DNA from 3 places in the Enterobacter cloacae complex sp. R_G8 genome. Region 2 is predicted to be linked to each of the others. Evidence: predicted binding sites of a transcription regulator. Region 2 holds the regulator's gene; each other region holds the start of a gene.
What was found. The regulator PurR, encoded in region 2, represses purine synthesis genes. The targets are predictions, from matches to a motif close to CANGCAAACGTTTGCNTG.
Positions count from the first base shown of each region.

Region 1: NQ842_RS19160 (nucleoside-specific channel-forming protein Tsx) is a predicted target of PurR. The motif match lies at 2,904-2,921, and genes of this name have one in related genera.
Region 3: upp (uracil phosphoribosyltransferase) is a predicted target of PurR. The motif match lies at 3,594-3,611, and genes of this name have one in related genera.

Region 1 is NZ_CP102246.1:4,024,293-4,031,455, forward strand. Features, by position in the region: gene ribE (6,7-dimethyl-8-ribityllumazine synthase) at 1-452, opposite strand, end outside; gene ribD (bifunctional diaminohydroxyphosphoribosylaminopyrimidine deaminase/5-amino-6-(5-phosphoribosylamino)uracil reductase RibD) at 540-1,643, opposite strand; gene nrdR (transcriptional regulator NrdR) at 1,648-2,097, opposite strand; gene NQ842_RS19155 (DUF3251 domain-containing protein) at 2,250-2,789, shown strand; gene NQ842_RS19160 (nucleoside-specific channel-forming protein Tsx) at 3,060-3,938, shown strand; gene NQ842_RS19165 (YafY family protein) at 4,097-4,777, opposite strand; gene NQ842_RS19170 (VOC family protein) at 4,792-5,157, opposite strand; gene secF (protein translocase subunit SecF) at 5,312-6,283, opposite strand; gene secD (protein translocase subunit SecD) at 6,294-7,163, opposite strand, start outside.
Region 2 is NZ_CP102246.1:3,062,284-3,069,446, reverse strand. Features, by position in the region: gene cfa (cyclopropane fatty acyl phospholipid synthase) at 1-1,128, opposite strand, end outside; gene punC (purine nucleoside transporter PunC) at 1,427-2,626, opposite strand; gene punR (DNA-binding transcriptional activator PunR) at 2,742-3,653, shown strand; gene purR (HTH-type transcriptional repressor PurR) at 3,671-4,696, opposite strand; gene NQ842_RS14490 (YnhF family membrane protein) at 4,994-5,083, shown strand; gene NQ842_RS14485 (MFS transporter) at 5,247-6,413, shown strand; gene sodB (superoxide dismutase [Fe]) at 6,449-7,030, opposite strand; gene NQ842_RS14475 (C40 family peptidase) at 7,153-7,163, opposite strand, start outside.
Region 3 is NZ_CP102246.1:1,524,629-1,531,791, forward strand. Features, by position in the region: gene purM (phosphoribosylformylglycinamidine cyclo-ligase) at 1-965, opposite strand, end outside; gene bglK (beta-glucoside kinase BglK) at 1,214-2,107, shown strand; gene NQ842_RS07290 (6-phospho-beta-glucosidase) at 2,118-3,548, shown strand; gene upp (uracil phosphoribosyltransferase) at 3,774-4,400, shown strand; gene uraA (uracil permease) at 4,487-5,776, shown strand; gene NQ842_RS07305 (DnaA inactivator Hda) at 5,871-6,572, shown strand; gene NQ842_RS07310 (M17 family metallopeptidase) at 6,606-7,163, opposite strand, start outside.

The DNA of each region.
Region 1 (7,163 bases), 960 kb from region 2:
AATACATTGATCATTTCAAGCGCGGTCAGTGCAGCTTCTGCACCTTTGTTACCGGCTTTGGTACCAGCGCGTTCGATGGCTTGTTCAATACTTTCAGTGGTCAGTACGCCAAACGCGACAGGAATTTCAGCATCCTGTGCAACGTGCGCCAGACCATTGCTTGCACCGCCCGCAACGTATTCGAAGTGCGCAGTGCCGCCACGAATAACGGTACCCAGCGCAATCACCGCGTCGTATTTACCGGTTTTCGCCAGCGCGCCCGCTGCCAGTGGCAGTTCGTAAGCACCTGGAACCCACACAACGGTAATGTTGTCATCTTTAACCTGGCCGATACGTTTCAGGGCGTCAATAGCACCTTCCAGCAGGCTGTCGTTGATGAAGTTGTTGAAACGCGCAATGGTGATGGCGACGCGAGCGTCCGGGGTAGCTACAGCAGCTTCAATAATGTTCATACTCTTCCTTTACGGGTTCATTTGGCCCCGCAGGGGGGCGGATTTTATCATAATACTTTGCGCACTGCTTCCCTATTTCAGGAGCAATTACGCTGTCGTTAAATGGAGGCAAACATCCGGACCCACCGGACGAATCTCGCTGAATTTGAGTTGTGGTGCATCGGCCAGTTTTTCAAGGCCGGGCAGCACAAACAGGCCACGCGCGTCGCTACCCAACAGTTTAGGCGCAACGTAGACAATCAGTTCATCGACCAGACCCGCCTGGAGCAGTGCGCCTGCCAGCGTCGGTCCCGCTTCCACCCAGATGCTGTTCACCTGCTGCTTACCCAGCAGCATCATCAGCACCACTAAATCCAGATGTCCATTGTGCTCAGGCACCATAATGCTGCGCACACCTTCCGGCCAGTCACGTGAATCGTCTTTAGTACGGGCAATCCAGGTTTCACCGGGCTGCTGCACAATGCGGTGTTCAGGCGTCACGCGGTTATGGCTATCAACGATAATACGCAGCGGCTGGCGCAGGTTTTCCTGCGGATACAGCGCCTGGGTATCGGCATTCAGTTCAGTCCAGCGCACGGTCATCGCCGGATCGTCCGCGAGAACCGTTTCACTGCTGGTGAGGATAGCATGGCTTTGGGCACGCAGACGTTGCACATCGCGCCTTGCCTGTGGCGAAGTGATCCACTGACTTTCGCCGTTCGCCATCGCCGTACGGCCATCCAGTGAGGCCCCCAGCTTAAGCTGAATATAGGGGAACCCGGTACGCATACGTTTTAGAAAGCCTTTGTTGATGGCTTCCGCATCCTGCATCATCAGGCCGTGGCTGACATCGATCCCTTCCTGCTGCAGACGGTACAGGCCACGTCCGGCCACCTGCGGATTGGGATCCTGCATCGCAGCGACAACGCGCGACACTCCCGCCGCAATCAGCGCTTCACAGCATGGCGGCGTACGTCCATGATGGCTGCACGGCTCAAGCGTCACGTAGGCCGTAGCCCCGCGTGCCTTTTCGCCCGCCATACGCAGGGCATGCACCTCGGCATGAGGCTCGCCTGCGCGGTAGTGGAAACCTTCGCCCACGATCTCGCCATCTTTCACAATGACGCACCCGACATTGGGGTTGGGATGGGTGGTAAATCGACCGCGCTGCGCCAGCTTCATGGCGCGCGCCATGTACATCTCATCCTGCATGGACTCAATCCTGTAAGCGGGCGATCTCTTCGCCAAACTCTTTGATATCTTCGAAACTGCGGTAAACAGAGGCGAAGCGGATATAGGCGACCTTATCGAGCTTTTTCAACTGCTCCATCACCAGATTGCCGATCATCTTGCTGGGCACTTCACGTTCGCCCAGACCACGAAGGTAAGATTTAATGTGGTTTAACGCCATTTCGACGTCATCCGCGCTGACGGGGCGTTTTTCCAGCGCCTTGAGCATTCCGCTGCGCAGTTTCTCTTCGTTAAACGGCTCGCGCACGTCGTTACTTTTTACCACGCGCGGCATGACCAGCTCTGCCACCTCAAAGGTCGTAAAACGCTCGTTGCATACCAGACACTGCCGACGGCGGCGTACGGAAGACCCTTCGCCCACAAGACGAGAATCGATGACTTTGGTATCCACAGCGGAGCAGAATGGGCAATGCATACGGTATCCCTGTTATCTGGTTAACTGACTTTCATTTTACCCTGATCTGGCCTGACAACAAAGGAAGAGCTTTTTGAGACAAAGGATCTATGTCTGTCGGGACGTTGCTGGCTACCATTACGGTGATCCGTTATTTCAAGGAATTAAACGCAATGACAAGACGTTACCTGAAAATTCTGCTGGTGGGGAGCCTCTTCACCCTTAGCGCCTGTGCACAGCAAACCGAAGTCCGCCAGATGAAACAGAGCGTGAATACGCTCAATACGGCGATGGACAAACTGAACAAAGAGACCGTGAAGATCACCCAGCAAAACGCGCTGAATGCAAAATCCACCAGCGGGGTGTATTTGCTGCCGGGGGCCAACACCCCTGCCCGTCTCAACAGCCAGGTTGGCACGTTAAAAATGTCGCTGGTGAATGTGGCGGCAAATGCGGATGGTACTCGCGCAACATTACGCATTCAGGGTGAGTCCAACGATCCGCTGCCAGCCTTTAGCGGCACCGTCGAGTGGGGCCAGATCCAGGGCACCACCGAGAATTACCAGGAGGTTAACGTGAAGAATCAGCTCTTCACCGCCCCGGCCAGTGTTTTAGCACCCAGTGATGTGGATATTCCGCTTCAGTTAACCGGACTTACTCCTGAACAGTTAGGCTTTATCCGCATTCACGACATTCAACCCGCCGCGCAGTAATCCCCTCCTTTTGAGCGGAGTGAAATGTCACTCCGCTAACATTTACATTTCGTATGGATTGGCAACATAAATGATTGCCGCTACAATCCCGGCCGTTTAAAGTACGCAAACGTGAACGCAATCGATTACGCGTGTGAGAGATATGTGAAACAACACATATTTTTGTGAGCAAGGATTCCTATAATAGGCTCCGCAGAAACACGAAATATTTAGAAACGCAATTCGCGCATTTTTCACTCCCGGAAGGGAATTTCAATCAGTGGCATGATTATGAAAAAAACATTACTCGCAGCCGGCGCCGTGCTGGCACTTTCCTCCTCTTTCACTGTTAACGCAGCGGAAAACGATAAACCACAATACCTCTCCGACTGGTGGCACCAGAGCGTTAACGTGGTCGGCAGCTACCACACCCGTTTCGGACCACAGATCCGCAACGATACCTACCTGGAGTACGAAGCGTTCGCCAAGAAAGACTGGTTTGATTTCTACGGTTATATGGATGCACCGGTCTTCTTCGGCGGTAACACCCAGGCGAAAGGTATCTGGAACCACGGTTCCCCACTGTTCATGGAGATCGAACCGCGCTTCTCTATTGATAAACTGACTGGTACCAGCCTGGCGTTTGGTCCGTTCAAAGAGTGGTATTTCGCGAACAACTATATCTACGACATGGGCCGCAACAAGTCCGGTCGCCAGAGCACCTGGTATATGGGTCTGGGTACCGACATCGACACGGGCCTGCCAATGAGCCTGTCTCTGAACGTGTACGCTAAGTATCAATGGCAGAACTACGGCGCTGAAAACGAGAACGAATGGGATGGCTACCGTTTCAAAGTGAAATACTTTGTGCCAATCACCCAGCTGTGGGGCGGTAACCTGAGCTATATCGGCTTCACCAACTTTGACTGGGGTTCAGATCTGGGCGATAAGAGCGGTTACGCTGAGAACGGTATTAAGCAGCGTACCAACGACTCCATTGCCTCCAGCCACATTCTGGCGCTGAACTACGATCACTGGCATTACTCTGTTGTTGCGCGTTACTGGCACAACGGCGGCCAGTGGAACGACGACGCTAAACTGGTATGGATGAACGAACACGTCCGTTCTACCGGTTGGGGTGGTTACCTGGTTGTGGGTTACAACTTCTAATCGTGTGGTTGTTGCCGGGTGGCGCTGACGCTTACCCGGCCTACAAAACCTGTGCGGGCTGATGCCCTCACCCTGTCCCTCTCCCACGGGGAGAGGGAACAAACACAAAAAACGGCAACAGACGTTGCCGTTTTGCTTTTACCTCGCCACCTGGCTTTTTACTGCTTCACCTTGCGCAAAAAATCCGCCAGCGATCGGTCCGCACTCTCACTAAAGCGCCGTTCCGTGAGCACAATTTTGAGACATCTGTCGAGACGGAAGCAGCGATAATCATCGCGCAGTTCACACCACGCCGCCAGTAGCCAGCGTTCTCCCCAGAAAAACAGCCCCAGCGGCTGAACTTCGCGCGTTGAAAATTGCCCGGCTTCGTCACGATAATGCAGCACCAGCACGCGCTGGGTCGATATCGCCTGGTGAATGACATCAAAATCACTGCGGGAGTGGCTTTTCATGCCAAAATCCGGGGCGTAGATCCGCGTCTGCTCTGCCTTTCGGCGACTCTCTTCGGGCAGGATCGCGAGTACTTTCTCCTGTGCCGACTCCAGTTCGCGCGACAGGGATTCCCCGCCCCAGGTGGTAAGCAGGCGAATCGCCACGATCAGCGCCTCAGACTCCTTGTTTGTCAGCATCAGCGGTGGCAGGTCAAATCCCGACATCAGCCGGTACCCACTTCCCGCCTCGCCCTCTACCGGCACGCCGGAAAGCGACAGGTCGCGGATATCGCGGTATACCGTACGCTCAGAAACGCCCAGCCGGTCCGCCAGATGCGCTGCCGTTGTCAGACGTCTGCCCCGCAGGATCTGTACTATCTGAAACAAACGGTCAGCGCGTCGGGTCATTTTTACTTATGCTCTCAGGCGGGTTGATGAAGGCCGACGCGATTACCTTCGCTGTCGGTAAACAAAGCAATAGTACCAATACCGCGTGGTAACTCCAGCGGGCCAAACACGCACTCACCGCCCGCAGAAGCAATGCGATCGAGCGTGGCGGTCAGATTGTCAGTATGCAGGTAGATGATGGCCCCCTGCACTGAGGGAATAATCCCCTCAAATTTTGCCAGCGCGCCGCCGGTGGCTGGATCTTCATGCGGGAATACCGCCAGCTCGGCGCAGTCCATTTTCTCGCGCTTCAGTGAAACCTGCATCACCGGCTCATAAAATTTGATGGCGCGATCCATATCCGCGACCGGAATTTCAAACCAGTTAATCACACTTTTCATACATCCTCCTGACTCTTGTTTGGGTTCAACAGGAGTCTACGACAGGGCTCCTGACAGCATACTGTCAGGAGTGTTTTGTCAGGAGTGTTTTGTCAGGAGCAGATAAAAAAAATCCCGGTCAACAGACCGGGATTTCGATAACGCGCAAAACGTCTTACGGCAGAATGGACGGCTGATCCGCCCCTTCTTTCTCGACTTTCTGCTGGAGCAAGTGCTCGCGCTTCATGCCGAGTTTCAGTGCCAGAGCGGACGCAACGTAGATTGACGACGCGGTACCGATAGAGACACCGATCAGCATGGTCAGCGAGAAGCCTTCCAGCACCGGACCACCGAAGAGATACAGCATCAGGATCACCATCAAGGTGGTACCGGATGTGATCAAGGTACGGTGCAGCGTCTGGGTCAACGACACGTTAAAGATTTCGTACGGCGTACCGCGACGGATCTTACGGAAGTTTTCACGAATACGGTCAGATACCACGATACTGTCGTTCAGTGAGTAACCGATAACGGACATCAGGGATGCCACAATCGTCAGGTCAATCTCAATGTGGAACAGAGACAGTACGCCCATGGTGATCACCACGTCGTGGGCCAGTGCGATAACCACACCCGCCGCCAGTCGCCACTCAAAGCGGAAACCGACGTACACCAGGATGGAGATCAGCGCCACCAGCAGCGCCATCGCACCGGTTTGCGCCAGGTCCGCACCCACGCTCGGGCCGACGAACTCAATACGCTTAACCGTGGCGTTCTGGCTGGTTGTTTCGTTAATTACGCTAACAACCTTGCTGCCCAGCTCCTGGCTGCCGTTGGCATCGTGTACCGGCGGCATACGCACCATGATGTCGCGGCTGCTGCCGAAGTTCTGCAGCAGCGGCTCTTCAAAGCCCGCTTTCTGCAGTGATTGACGCATCTGGTCCATATCGACCGGTTTTTCCAGGGTGATTTCAATCACCGTACCACCGGTGAAATCCAGACCCCAGTTAAAGCCTTTTACGCCCATAACGACGATGGACAGAATCAGCAGTAAACCTGAAATGCCGAAGGCCCAGTAGTCCCAGCGCATAAAGTCCCAGACTTTACGGCCGTGGTTCAATTGTTCAACAGTATATTCCTGTGCCACAACGCACTCCTCAGATAGACAGCTTTTTGACGCGCTTGCCGCCGTACAGCAGGTTCACGATGGCACGGGTGCCGACAATAGCAGTAAACATCGACGTTGCAACACCGATACCGGTGGTAATCGCAAAGCCTTTGATTGCGCCAGTCCCCACTGCATACAGGATAAGAACCTTGATCAGTGTTGTTACGTTCGCATCGAAGATGGAGCTGAACGCGCCTTTATAGCCTTCGTCAATCGCCTGCTGAACAGAGCGACCGTTGCTCAACTCTTCTTTGATACGCTCGTTTATCAGTACGTTGGCGTCGACCGCCACCGCAAGGGTCAGAACGATACCGGCAATCCCCGGCATGGTCAGCGTCGCCCCCGGCAGCAGGGACATGATGCCGATAATCAGCACCAGGTTCGCAATCAACGCACTGGTCGCAATCAGACCAAACTTCTTATAGAAGAAGATCATGAAGATGATAGAGACCACCAGACCGGCCAGACACGCTTCCAGACCCTGTTTGATGTTCTGCATACCCAGAGTTGGACCAATGGTACGTTCTTCAACAATCTGAATTGGCGCAATCAGCGCACCGGCACGCAGCAGCAGAGAGAGCTGACGCGCTTCGTTCGGGTTGTTGATACCGGTAATACGGAAGCTGTTACCCAGACGAGACTGGATATTGGCGATGTTAATCACCTCTTCCTCTTTCACCAGCACCGCACGGCCGTTAGCGTCTTTCTTACCGCTGTCTTTGTACTCCACGAACAGGGTCGCCATCGGTTTGCCGATGTTGTCCTTAGTGAAGTTAGACATGATGTTACCACCCGCGCTGTCCAGCGAGATGTTAACCTGCGGCTGGTTGTACTCGTCCTGGCTGGAGGTGGAGTCGGT
Region 2 (7,163 bases):
GTGTTCAATCCCGCGACTAAAGACCACCTGCCAGAGCTGAATATCACGCGCCCGGAACGCACCGGCGCAGGCATTCAGATAATAGCTGAACATGCGTTTAAATCGTTCAGAATAGTTGTCTGCAATCTCAGGCCACGCTTGCTGGAAACGCTCATGCCAGGCCATCAGGGTCGTGTCGTAATCCGCGCCGAAGTTATGCCAGTCTTCCATGATGAAATGGCCTTCACTGGCGTTGGCAATCTGGCGGACTGAAGGCAAACAGCCATTCGGAAAGATGTATTTATTGATCCACGGGTCAACGTTATTGTCCGTGCGCTTAGAGCCTATGGTGTGCAGCAGGAAGATGCCGTCCGGTTTTAAATTACGATCCACCACCTCAAAATAGGTGTCGTAATTTTTCGGCCCGACGTGCTCAAACATGCCCACGGAAACAATGCGATCAAACTGTTCGTTGAGGTCGCGATAGTCCTGAAGACGGATATCGACGTCCAGACCCTGACAGCGTTCCCGGGCCATTTTTTGCTGCTCGGCTGAAATGGTGACGCCGACCACGCTGACGCCATAATGCTTCGCCATAAAATACGCCAGACCGCCCCAGCCACAGCCAATATCCAGAACGCGCATACCGGGCTGTAACTGTAGCTTCTCGCTAATCAGCCGCAGCTTATCCTGCTGGGCCGCTTCAAGGGTGGTCGCCTCTTTCCAGTAGGCGCAGGAGTATTGCATGAAGGGATCCAGCATGCGGCTGAACAAATCGTTACCGAGATCGTAGTGCTCTTTACCCACTATCCACGCCCGTTTTTTACTTTGCAGATTGAACAAACGGGCGGAAGCGACGCGCAACGTATCTTTGATATTGCGGGGGAGCTGGTTCTCCAGACCGGCGCGCAACACGCTGGCAAAGAAAATATCCAGCCGCTCGCAATCCCACCAGCCATCCATATAGCTTTCGCCCAGCCCTAACGATCCCTCGCGCAGCACGCGTTTAAAAAAATCGGGATGTTTGACCTGCGGATCGGAGGGTGAAGATCCGTTGATAGTGATGCCTGCACGACCTAACAGTTCACTGACGATCCGGGACCAGTTATCGTCCGGAACGCTGACTTCTTCTATACACGATGAACTCATAGCTTCTCCATCACCTTACTGTGATCAGAACCTTCAAACAGCGTAGACGCTTTTTATGGTTTGTGAGAAATCTCACGGTAAATACCGCGAGGCTAGTATCCGACGTAGAACAGAGGAAGGGAGATATCCCTTGCCGAAATGCCTTCCATGGTAAAACGGGAGCACTCCGGCTCCCGTTAACACTTAATATTTATCGTATTTAATCGAACCAAATTTAGTATAGGCCTCAAAATTTGGTGATTCAATAGAAAATTCTTAGCAACCTAATCACTGAAATGTCACATATTTTCCGCAGTGACTACGCATGCGACGTTTCCGGCTGCGTGGGGCTATCAAGCTCACGTTGTGCGGCTGATTGCACGCGATATCCCATCACGGCCAGCACAACAGTCGCCAGCATCACGCTGGTGGTGGTCAACAGCGGCGTGGCAATCAGCGCTGAAACCACCAGGCTTGCCAGGAAGCACAGACCCAGCTGCAGGGTATTTTGCAGGGCAGCGGCACGACCTGTCGCCTGCGGGAAAGGACGTAACGCCTGTGCCACCACGATAGGGTAAATGGCGCCGTTAGCCACTGCCATCACGCAGAACGGAATCAATATCTCTACCAGGCCGACGCCCGGAATAAAACCGACAGCCCAGGTGGCGATCACACTCAGAGCAAAGAGCACCAGCAGCCATGGCAGCATCTGCTGGCCTTCCCATTTCTGCAGTGCCGCACGGCAGCCGTATCCGCCCAGCAGGAAGGCGATGGTCTGCGGGACATAGCTCAGGCCAATGGCGGCCGGGCTGTATCCCATATCGTGCAGAATAAACGGCGAGCCAGTGAGCCAGGCGAAGAAGCTCGCCGAGCAGGCGGCATAGACCAGGACATTACCACGATACGCTTTGGCGCTCAGCAGGGAGAGGAACGTGATCGGTTTGGCGTCGGCATGCGCCTCTTTTTTATGCGCGGGCTTGAGGGCAAACGCCGGCAGCATCAGTACCAGCGTGATGGCAAACAGCGTGGCGAAGATAGCCTGCCACTCGAAATGCACCAGGATCCAGCTGCCCAGCAGGGGAGCGAGGGCAGGTGAAAGCCCTACCAGGGGCATAATGGTGGCGAAAATGCGGTTGGTGCGGTTGGCCGGGTAGTAGTCGGTAACAAGGGCCTGCCAGGTCACCGCTGCCGCACAGACGCCGACGGCTTGCACAAAGCGCAGCACCAGCAGCCAGGTCGCATCGCGTACCCATAACATTCCCAGACAGCCGACGGCAAAAATGCCCAGGCCCAGTAACAGCACCGGTTTACGCCCAAAGCGATCGGAGAGCGGGCCCCAGAGCAACTGTGCAATGGCAAAGCCCGCGAGGAACAAACTCAGGCTGGCGCTGATGGCCGCAGCAGGGGTTTGTAAATCTGCCTGCATCGCCGCAAACGCGGGCAGGTACATATCGGTGGCCAAAAAGCCCAGCACGCTCAAACCGCCGAGCCAGACTAAAAATCCATTCCTGGGTTGCATTGTTTTATTCTCCTTGAGGAGGCAGGTAGACACTGGCGCAGAGTGTAGGGAGTGCAAAGCGGGTTGTGAAACGCTAATATTTGGCTAGTGCATTCAAATTTTTTGCAGGCAGAAAATGTGGTCAGATTATTCTCTTGAAGTTGTCGATGCTGTCGCACGAAACGGCAGTTTCAGCGGTGCCGCACAGGAGCTACACCGCGTTCCCTCCGCGATAAGCTACACGGTACGTCAGCTCGAAGAGTGGCTGGCTGTGCCGCTGTTTGAACGACGTCATCGCGATGTGGAATTAACGCCGGCAGGGGCGTGGTTTTTGAAAGAAGGGCGTTCTGTTATCAAAAAAATGCAGATCACCCGTGAACAGTGTCAGCAGATCGCCAACGGCTGGCGCGGGCATCTCTCCATTGCCGTGGATAACATCGTCAAACCCGAGCGCACCCGGCAGATGATTGTGGATTTCTATCGTCATTTTTCAGACGTTGAACTTCGCGTCTCGCAGGAGGTGTTCAACGGCGTCTGGGACGCGCTGGCGGACGGCAGGGCAGAGATGGCGATTGGGGCGACCCAGGCGATCCCCGTCGGGGGACGCTATGCGTTTCGTGATATGGGCATGTTGAGCTGGAAATGTGTGGTGGCAAGCGATCATCCCCTGGCTGCCATGGAGGGGCCGCTGAGTGACGACACGCTGCGCAACTGGCCGTCGCTGGTGCTGGAAGATACCTCGCGCTCGTTGCCAAAACGTATTACCTGGCTTCTGGATAATCAGCGGCGGGTGGTGGCGCCGGACTGGGAGTCCTCCGCGACCTGCCTCAGTGCCGGGCTGTGTGTCGCGATGGTGCCCGTGCATTTCGCTAAGCCGAGAATCGATACCGGTGAATGGGTCGAACTGACGCTGGAGAATCCGTTCCCGGATGCAGCCTGCTGCCTGACGTGGCAACAAAATGACGTGTCGCCCGCCATGGCGTGGTTACTGGATTACCTGGGAGACAGCGAAACGCTTAACCGGGAATGGTTACGGGAGCCAGCGTAACTGGCTCCGTACAGTGATTAACGACGGTAGTCGCGGAACGGACCATCCGCAACGGAACGGCGTTCGATAAGACGCGGGTGGACTTCAATCGACTGCGACTCTTCACGTTTGTTGACGATCCTGTCCATCAGCATATTGAAGGCCGTTTCACCCAGGGAGTCTTTCGGCTGGTGAATGGTGGTCAGCGCTGGGGTAAAGAAGCGCGCGTTGCGCACGTTGTCATAGCCGATCACGGAAATATCCTGCGGCACGCGCAGGCCCAGCTCATCGGCCGCACACAGGGCCCCCATCGCCATGATATCCCCGCCGCAGAACACCGCCGTTGGACGATGCGGCTGGGAAACGATCTGCTGCATGGCGCGGTAGCCCGATTCCGGCTCAAAGTCGCCCTGCACGATCCAGTTTTCCGGCACGGTGATCAGCGCTTCTTCCATCGCCTTCATAAATCCGGCCAGACGGCCAGCACCGGTGTTGCGCTCAAGCGGCCCCGGGATCACGCCAATTTCACGGTGACCGCGTTCAATCAGATAGCGGCCCGCCATATAACCGCCTTCAAAGGCGTTATCGATGACGGAGTCGGTAAAGTCGGCGCGCGCTTCGCCCCAGTCCATCACCACCATTGGGATATGACGATACTCTTCCAGCATGGAAAGCACGGACTCCGGATACTCGGAGCACATCACCAGCAGGCCATCCACGCGTTTTTGCGCCATCATCGACAGATAGGCGCGCTGTTTTTCAATGTTGTTCCACGCGTTGCCGAGGATCAGGGTATAGCCTTTCTGGAAGCAGTTTTTCTCAACCGCTTCGATGATTTCGGCAAAATAGGCCGCTTCACTGCTGGTCGCCAGCAAACCAATAGATTTGGTGTGATTAACTTTAAGACTGCGCGCAACGGCACTCGGCGAGTAGTGCAGCTCTTTGATTGCCGCCCAGACGGCGTTGCGCGTCTCTTCCGCCACGAAGCGGGTTTTGTTAATTACATGTGATACGGTTGTAGTGGAAACGTTTGCGCGTTTTGCTACGTCTTTAATTGTTGCCATTAAATGTCACTCCAGACCATATCCTAAACTCCTGAAAACCTTGAAGGTAAACGTTTGCCTTCTCTCACCCTTATCACGCAATCTTGAATTGCGGCACGCCAGGAAAACGACACGGGACGTCAGGAGGGGGTCAATGGCCGGTACGCTAATAAATTTAGCGTGGAATTTTGTCCTATCTTGATGAAAAGGGGAAGAGCTAAAGTGGTTATCCGTTTAAATCCGGGAAGATTTTTGACGTAAATTGTGTAAAAATGAGCAAGCTCACTTTTCGTGGGGGGATTAAAAGGAGAAAAATTGATGAGTTCCGATCTGAAGTTTTCGCTGTTCACCACCATTATTGTGCTGGCGCTGATTGTTGCCGCGGGTCTGACGGCTGCACTGCACTGATTTACGCGGAGGGGGCGTTCGCTCTCTCCCGCTTCCCCTGATTGTTACATCTCCGGCAAAAATCTTTTGCCAATTTGTTAACTTCTCATTTTTTGTGATTAATGTCATGCTTTCGCCTTCTTTGTTCTGTGTCACGACCTGACACGGCATCCGGAGTTGACGCATGAAAATCAATTTTCCCCTGCTGGCCCTGGCGATTGGCGCTTTTGGGATTGGCACTACTGAATTCTCCCCTATGGGGCTCTTACCGGTTATCGCCCGCGGTGTGGACGTCTCTATCCCTGCAGCCGGGATGTTAATCAGCGCCTATGCCATTGGCGTAATGGTTGGTGCTCCGCTGATGACGCTGTTGCTTTCCCACCGCGCTCGCCGTAACGCGCTGATTTTCCTGATGGCTATCTTTACCCTCGGCAATGTGCTCTCCGCCATTTCGCCGGATTACACCACACTGATGCTGTCCCGCATTCTGACCAGCCTTAACCACGGTGCCTTCTTTGGGCTGGGGTCGGTGGTTGCCGCAAGCGTGGTGCCCAAACACAAGCAGGCGAGTGCCGTGGCAACCATGTTTATGGGCCTGACCATCGCCAACATTGGCGGTGTTCCTGCGGCGACCTGGCTGGGAGAGGTCATTGGCTGGCGTATGTCGTTCCTGGCAACCGCCGTACTGGGCGTTGTCGCGATGGTGGCGTTGTTCTTCTCCCTGCCGAAAGGCAGCGCTGGTGAGCGGCCTGAGGTACGTAAAGAGCTGTCGGTACTGATGCGCCCGCAGGTGCTCTCGGCGCTGCTTACTACCGTGCTGGGTGCCGGGGCGATGTTTACCCTTTACACCTATATTTCGCCGGTGCTGCATGACATCACTCACGCGACGCCGATCTTTATCACCGCGATGCTGGTGCTGATTGGCGTGGGCTTCTCGATTGGTAACTATCTGGGCGGGAAATTTGCTGACCGCTCCGTGAGCGGAACGCTGAAGGGTTTTCTGACCCTGCTGATTGTCATCATGGTTGCCATCCCGTGGCTGGCGCGTAATGAAGTTGGCGCGGCCATTGCGATGGTCGTCTGGGGGGCGGCCACCTTTGCCGTGGTTCCGCCGCTGCAGATGCGCGTAATGCGCGTCGCGCATGAGGCGCCGGGCCTCTCCTCGTCAGTGAATATTGGTGCGTTCAATCTGGGCAATGCGCTCGGTGCCGCAGCGGGTGGTGCTGTGATTTCGGGTGGTCTGGGATACAGCTTTGTGCCGGTGATGGGGGCCATTATTGCCGCGCTTGGCCTGCTGCTAGTGATGATGTCGGGTCGTAAACAGCCTGAAGCGGCCTGTGCTGCCGAATAAAAAAACGCAGAAGGGGAAACCCTTCTGCGTCTCTCTTACGCGGCGAAGTTCTTCGCCACAAAGTCCCAGTTAACCAGTGCCCAGAAGTGCTCCAGGTAGTTAGGACGCGCGTTACGGTAATCAATGTAGTACGCGTGTTCCCAGACATCCACGGTCATCAGCGGAGTCGCGCTGGTGGTCAGTGGTGTACCCGCGTTAGACGTGGAGACGATAGCCAGTTTGCCATCGGCCTCTTTTACCAGCCATGTCCAGCCAGAACCGAAGTTTTTGATTGCGGCATCGGTAAATTTCGCTTTGAACTCCGCAAAGCTGCCAAAGGCGGCGTTAATCGCAGCAGCCAGTTCACCGGTCGGCTCGCCGCCCGCATTTGGCGCCAGGCAGTGCCAGTAGAAAGTGTGGTTCCACACCTGAGCAGCGTTGTTGAATACGCCACCGTCTGAACTGCGGACGATCTCTTCCAGCGTTTTGCCTTCAAAATCGGTGCCCTTGATCAGGTTGTTGAGGTTGGTGACATAGGTCTGGTGATGTTTGCCGTAATGATATTCCAGGGTTTCCGCAGAAATGTGCGGTGCCAGGGCGTCTTTTGCATACGGTAGTGCAGGTAATTCGAACGACATTGCTTCTCTCCTTATTGTATTTTGCGTTGCCAATAACCACACAGACAACAAGGACAGGATAGCAAATTGAAAGGGTATGCAAAAGAGGAACTTACCCTGCCGTGGTGACGGCAGGGCAGGGTTTAGCGGATGG
Region 3 (7,163 bases), 1.5 Mb from region 2:
TCCGTCAGCAGCTTAACGGCTTTATCCGCTTCGCTCGCGGGCAGGGCGATCACCATACCCACGCCACAGTTAAAGGTGCGATACATTTCGTGAGAACTGACGTTGCCCGCGGTTTGCAGCCAGTTAAAGACTGCTGGCCACTGCCATGAGGATTCGTCGATTACCGCCTGGGTGTTGTCCGGCAGTACGCGCGGAATGTTTTCCCAGAAGCCGCCACCGGTCAGGTGGGCAATGGCGTGAACGTCAACGCTCTCAATCAGCTCCAGCACGTTTTTCACGTAGATGCGGGTCGGTGCCAGCAGATGGTCAGCCAGAGGTTTACCTTCAAGCTCAGTGGTTTGTGGGTCGCAACCGCTTACTTCGAGGATTTTACGCACCAGCGAGTAGCCGTTAGAGTGCGGGCCGCTGGAGGCCAGCGCAATCAGCACATCACCATCAGCCACTTTACTGCCGTCGATAATTTCTGATTTTTCTACCACACCCACGCAGAAGCCTGCGACGTCATAATCTTCGCCGTGATACATGCCAGGCATTTCCGCGGTTTCACCGCCAACCAGCGCGCAGCCAGACTGCAGACAGCCTTCGGCGATACCGTTGATCACGCTGGCTGCGGTATCCACGTCCAGTTTGCCGGTCGCGTAGTAGTCGAGGAAGAACAGCGGCTCAGCGCCTTGTACCACCAGGTCGTTTACACACATCGCGACCAGATCGATACCGATCGTGTCGTGACGTTTTAAATCCATCGCCAGGCGCAGTTTTGTGCCTACACCGTCAGTACCCGAGACCAGAACAGGTTCACGATATTTTTGCGGCAGCGCGCACAGTGCGCCGAAGCCACCCAGACCACCCATCACTTCCGGGCGGCGGGTTTTTTTCACCACACCTTTGATTCGGTCAACCAGCGCATTACCTGCGTCAATATCAACACCGGCATCTTTGTAGCTGAGAGAAGTTTTGTTGGTCACGGCTCAAGTCCCCACGCGATTGCATAGCTAGTAAGAAAAATCGGCGCAATTCTAACAGTCCAGGCAAACGTTTGCGAGCCTATTCTCGGCGCGAGGATCTTTTTTTCTGTGACACCTCAGGTGGCGCGCAAACTTGACTCCGTTCACGAAAATGAAACCGGTTTCGGCGATCTGCTTGCAAGCGGTTTAGCGAATGAACATCATGAAACTGAAACCGGTTTCAGTTTCATTCAGGAGGGATGAACGTCATGAACATCGCCGCATTTGATATCGGTGGCACTGCGTTAAAAATGGGGATTGTGACAGCGCAGGGCGAGCTGCTGCAGACGGACAAGGCCGCCATTAAGAACAGCGATGGCGACGCTATCCTGTCGCAGATGCTGAACTGGGTGGCGGCGCATCCCGGGCTTGAGGGGATCGCCATCAGCGCGCCGGGGTATGTCAATCCGCATACCGGGTTTATTGCGATGGGCGGGGCCATTCGCCGCTTCGACCAGTTCGCGATGAAAGGCTGGCTTGAGACGCAGACGGGTTTACCGGTCACCGTGGAGAATGACGCCAACTGCGTGCTGCTGGCGGAACGCTGGCAGGGCAAGGCAACAGAGATGGACAGCTTTCTGGTGCTAACCATCGGCACCGGGATCGGCGGGGCGATTTTCTGCAACGGCAGGCTGGTTCACGGGGCGCGTTTTCGCGCCGGAGAGTTCGGCTACATGCTCACGGAAAGGGCTGACTCACGGCGCGTGGCCCGCCACTCCATGAATGAAAACTGCACATTACGCACGCTTCGCAAGCGCTATGCCGACTTTCACGGTCTGACGCTTGAGGACGTTACAGGTGAAGCCATTTTTGATGGTTATGACGCAGGCGACGCGGTGTGTCGCCGCCTGGTTGATGATTTTCTTAACGGCATTGCGACAGGGCTCTACAACCTGGCGAATGTGTTCGATCCGCAGACCATTTTCATTGGCGGCGGTATCGCGGAGCGGCCCGGATTTATGGATCTGCTTCGCACTCATCTTGCGTGGTTTGGCATCGCGGACATCGCCGATGTCGTCAGCCACGGCAACCGGGCCGGTCTTGTCGGTGCGGTTTACCACTTCAGACAGCAGTATCCGTCAGCAATCAGCAACATCGAATGAGGGAAAGAGTATGTCAGGATTTAAAGCAGGTTTTATGTGGGGCGGCGCGGTGGCCGCGCACCAGCTTGAAGGTGGCTGGAAAGAGGGCGGTAAAGGGGTGAGCGTCGCCGATGTCATGACCGCTGGCGCCCACGGCGTGCCGCGTGAAATCACCGACGGCGTGCTGCCTGGGAAAAACTACCCGAACCACGAAGCCATCGATTTTTACCATCGCTATAAGGAAGACATCAAACTCTTTGCGGAGATGGGGTTCAAATGCTTCCGTACCTCCATTGCCTGGACGCGTATTTTCCCGAAAGGGGACGAGCTGGAGCCAAACGAAGCAGGCCTGAAGTTCTATGATGACCTGTTCGACGAGTGTCTGAAACACGGGATTGAGCCGGTTATCACCCTGTCGCATTTCGAGATGCCGTTTCATCTGGTCACCGAGTACGGCGGCTGGCGCAACCGTAAGCTGATCGACTTCTTTGTCCGCTTTGCCAAAGCGGTCTTCCAGCGCTATCAGCATAAAGTGAAGTACTGGATGACCTTTAACGAGATCAACAACCAGGCTAACTTCCACGAAGATTTTGCGCCGTTTACCAACTCCGGGCTGAAATATGCGCCGGGTGAAGACCGTGAGCCGGTGATGTTCCAGGCCGCGCACTACGAGCTGGTGGCCAGCGCGCTGGCGGTGAAAGCCGGGCGCGAGATTAATCCTTCCCTGCAGATCGGCTGCATGATTGCCATGTGCCCCATTTATCCGCTGACCTGTGCGCCTGACGACATCATGATGGCGATGAACGCGATGCATCGTCGCTACTGGTTCACCGACGTTCACGTGCGCGGCAAGTATCCGCAGCATCTGCTTAACTACTTTGCGCGTCGTGGTTTCACGCTGGACATTACCGAAGAAGACAAAGCGGCGCTGACGCAGGGCTGCGTGGATTACATCGGCTTTAGCTATTATATGTCCTTCGCCACCAAAGCGACGGCAGATAACCCGGAATTGGATTACGATGAAAGCAAGAGTCTGGTCTCCAACCCGTACGTGCAGAAATCTGACTGGGGGTGGCAGATTGACCCGGTTGGCCTGCGCTACTCCCTGAACTGGTTCTGGGATCACTATCAGCTGCCGCTGTTCATTGTTGAGAACGGCTTCGGTGCCATCGACGTGCAGGAGCAGGACGGCACGGTGAACGACCAGTACCGCATTGATTATCTCTCGGCGCACATCCGCGAGATGAAGAAAGCGGTGGTGGAAGATGGCGTGGATCTGATGGGATACACCCCGTGGGGCTGTATCGATCTCGTTTCTGCCGGCACCGGCGAGATGAAGAAACGCTACGGGTTTATCTTTGTTGATAAAGATAATGAAGGGAACGGCACGCTGAACCGCAGCAAGAAAAAGTCATTTGACTGGTATAAGCAGGTGATTGCGAGTAACGGCGAGCAGCTATAATTGCCCGGTGGCGCTGCGCTTACCGGGCCTACGGGATTTGTAGGCCGGGCAAGCGTTAGCGCCACCCGGCAGAACCCCGCATCCAAGCCGGAGTCTCGCCTCCGGTTTTTTGTCTCTAAATCACTTTGCTTGATATACGTCAAGCAAGATGGGTATGGCCTAATCCGAAAAAAGCGGTATAATCCCGCGATTTTTTTGCGGACGCCACCTCAGAGGAGAAAGAGAATGAAGATTGTGGAAGTGAAACACCCACTCGTTAAACACAAGTTGGGCCTGATGCGTGAGCATGACATCAGCACGAAGCGTTTTCGCGAACTGGCATCTGAAGTCGGCAGCCTGCTGACCTACGAAGCGACCTCTGACCTCGAAACGGAAAAAGTGACCATCGAAGGCTGGAACGGCCCGGTGCAGGTTGAGCAGATCAAAGGTAAGAAAATTACCGTGGTGCCGATCCTGCGTGCCGGTCTCGGCATGATGGAAGGCGTGCTGGAACACGTACCGAGCGCGCGCATCAGCGTGGTGGGGATCTACCGTAATGAAGAGACCCTGGAGCCGGTTCCGTACTTCCAGAAGCTGGTGTCTAACATCGACGAGCGTATGGCGCTGGTGGTTGACCCGATGCTGGCGACCGGCGGCTCAATGATTGCCACCATCGACCTGCTGAAAAAAGCAGGCTGCAGCAGCATCAAAGTGCTGGTGCTGGTTGCGGCACCGGAAGGGATCGCGGCGCTGGAAAAAGCACACCCGGATGTGGAGCTGTACACCGCGTCTGTCGACCAGGGGCTCAACGAGCACGGGTACATTATCCCGGGGCTGGGCGATGCCGGCGATAAGATCTTTGGTACGAAATAATCGAATAACGATAAATAAGCCGACTTTGAGAGTCGGCTTTTTTTTGAATAAAACACACATAACTAACCATCTCAGAGGAAAACACTATGACGCGCCGTGCTATCGGGGTGAGTGAAAGACCGCCGCTTTTACAGACTATCCCGCTTAGTTTGCAGCACCTGTTCGCTATGTTTGGCGCAACCGTGCTGGTGCCAATCCTGTTTCACATTAACCCGGCTACCGTGTTGCTGTTCAATGGTATCGGGACGCTGCTGTACCTCTTTATCTGTAAAGGCAAAATCCCGGCGTATCTGGGGTCGAGCTTTGCTTTTATCTCGCCGGTGTTGCTGCTGCTACCCCTGGGGTATGAAGTGGCGCTGGGCGGCTTTATCATGTGCGGCGTGCTGTTCTGCCTGGTCTCTTTCATTGTGAAGAAGGCCGGTACCGGCTGGCTGGACGTGATGTTCCCACCTGCGGCGATGGGGGCCATCGTTGCCGTCATCGGTCTGGAGCTGGCAGGCGTGGCGGCGAATATGGCTGGTCTGCTGCCTGCTGATGGGCAGTCGCCGGACTCCAAAACCATCATCATCTCACTGGTGACGCTGGGCGTGACGGTATTTGGCTCCGTGCTGTTCCGCGGTTTTATGGCGATTATCCCGATCCTGATCGGCGTGCTGGCGGGTTATGCACTCTCCTTCGTGATGGGCGTTGTCGATACCACCCCAATCGCTCAGGCGCACTGGTTTGCCCTGCCAACCTTCTATACGCCACGCTTTGAATGGTTTGCCATCTTCACTATTCTGCCTGCCGCGCTGGTGGTTATCGCTGAACACGTTGGCCACCTTGTGGTGACGGCGAACATCGTCAAACGTGACCTGATCCGCGACCCGGGTCTGCACCGCTCGATGTTTGCAAACGGCTTCTCGACGATCATCTCCGGTTTCTTTGGCTCAACGCCAAACACCACTTACGGTGAGAATATTGGCGTCATGGCGATCACCCGCGTTTACAGTACCTGGGTTATCGGCGGCGCGGCCATCATCGCAATCCTGCTCTCCTGCGTGGGTAAACTGGCAGCAGCGATCCAGATCATCCCGGTTCCGGTGATGGGCGGCGTGTCTCTGCTGCTGTACGGCGTAATTGGCGCATCCGGTATTCGCGTGCTGATTGAGTCCAAAGTGGACTACAGCAAAGCGCAGAACCTGATCCTGACTTCCGTTATCCTGATCATCGGTGTGAGCGGCGCGAAGGTTCACATCGGCGCGGCCGAGCTGAAAGGCATGGCGCTGGCGACCATCGTTGGTGTGGGCCTGAGCCTGATTTTCAAGCTGATTTCCGTGATCCGTCCGGAAGAGGTGGTACTGGACGCCGACGAAAGCGAAAAAGCGTCACACTGATCGTAAAGCCGGGTGAGGGATCGCCCGGTTCTCTCCTGGCAGGTTCCGTGCTAAACTCCGTTCCGATTTTATGTAAGATCTGGTTGAGGTACTTCTGAACGGACCGGCACAGCTCTCTCTGCCACTCTATCTCCCTGACGACGAAACTTTCGCGAGTTTCTGGCCGGGTGATAACCCCTCTTTACTGGCTGCACTCCAGAATGTGCTGCGCCAGGATCACAGCGGATACATCTATATCTGGTCACGCGAAGGCGCGGGGCGCAGTCACCTGTTGCATGCCGCCTGTGCGGAGCTTTCTGCGCGGGGGGATGCGGTAGGCTATGTACCGCTGGATAAACGTACCTGGTTTGTGCCTGACGTGCTGGAGGGAATGGAACATCTCTCCCTGGTCTGCATCGATAATATCGAATGCGTGGCGGGGGATGAGCCATGGGAAATGGCGATCTTTAACCTCTATAACCGTATCCTGGAATCGGGCAAAACCCGGCTGCTGATCACCGGCGATCGTCCGCCGCGCCAGCTTAATCTGGGGCTGCCGGATCTTGCTTCCCGTCTCGACTGGGGGCAAATTTACAAGCTGCAGCCGCTGTCAGATGAAGACAAACTCCAGGCGTTGCAGTTGCGCGCCAGACTGCGCGGATTTGAACTGCCGGAAGACGTGGGGCGTTTCCTGCTCAAGCGTCTGGATCGGGAGATGCGCACGCTGTTTGACACGCTCGATCAGCTCGATCGCGCCTCCATTACTGCCCAGCGTAAGCTCACCATTCCGTTTGTGAAAGATATTCTGAAGCTTTGAGGTTGTTTGCCCGGTGGCGCAGCCGCCACCCGGCTAGAGATCTCCCATCAAGTGCTCCACCAGCAGCGGAATCGGCCTCCCTGAGGCCACGCTTCTGCCACCCTCACGCCACAGCGCTGTACCGCTAATGTCCAGATGCGCCCACGGGATTGTCGGCGGGCAGAAGTGATGCAGCAGCCACGCTGCCGAGGCGCTGATTGCCGCATTGTTGGGCGGCGTATTGCAGAGATCGGCGATGGCGCTGTCAGTCTGCTTTTTCAGCCGCGCATTCAGCGGCAGGGACCATACTTCATCTCCACTCTGTTTTCCTGCCTGCGTCAGCGCCTGGCGCAGCGGTTCATCCTGGGTCATCAACCCGCTCAGTTCATATCCCAGCGCTTTGACCACCGCACCCGTCAGCGTTGCCATATCGATAATATAGCGCGCCTGCGGATGGCGCTGGCTGGCCCAGGCGATAGCGTCTGCCAGCACCAGCCGGCCTTCTGCATCGGTATTGTTGATTTCAACCGTGGTGCCGTTGCAGGCTCTGGCTACCGTGCCAGGCTGCATGGCGTCCGGGCCGATGGCGTTTTCTGCCAGCGCCAGCACGCC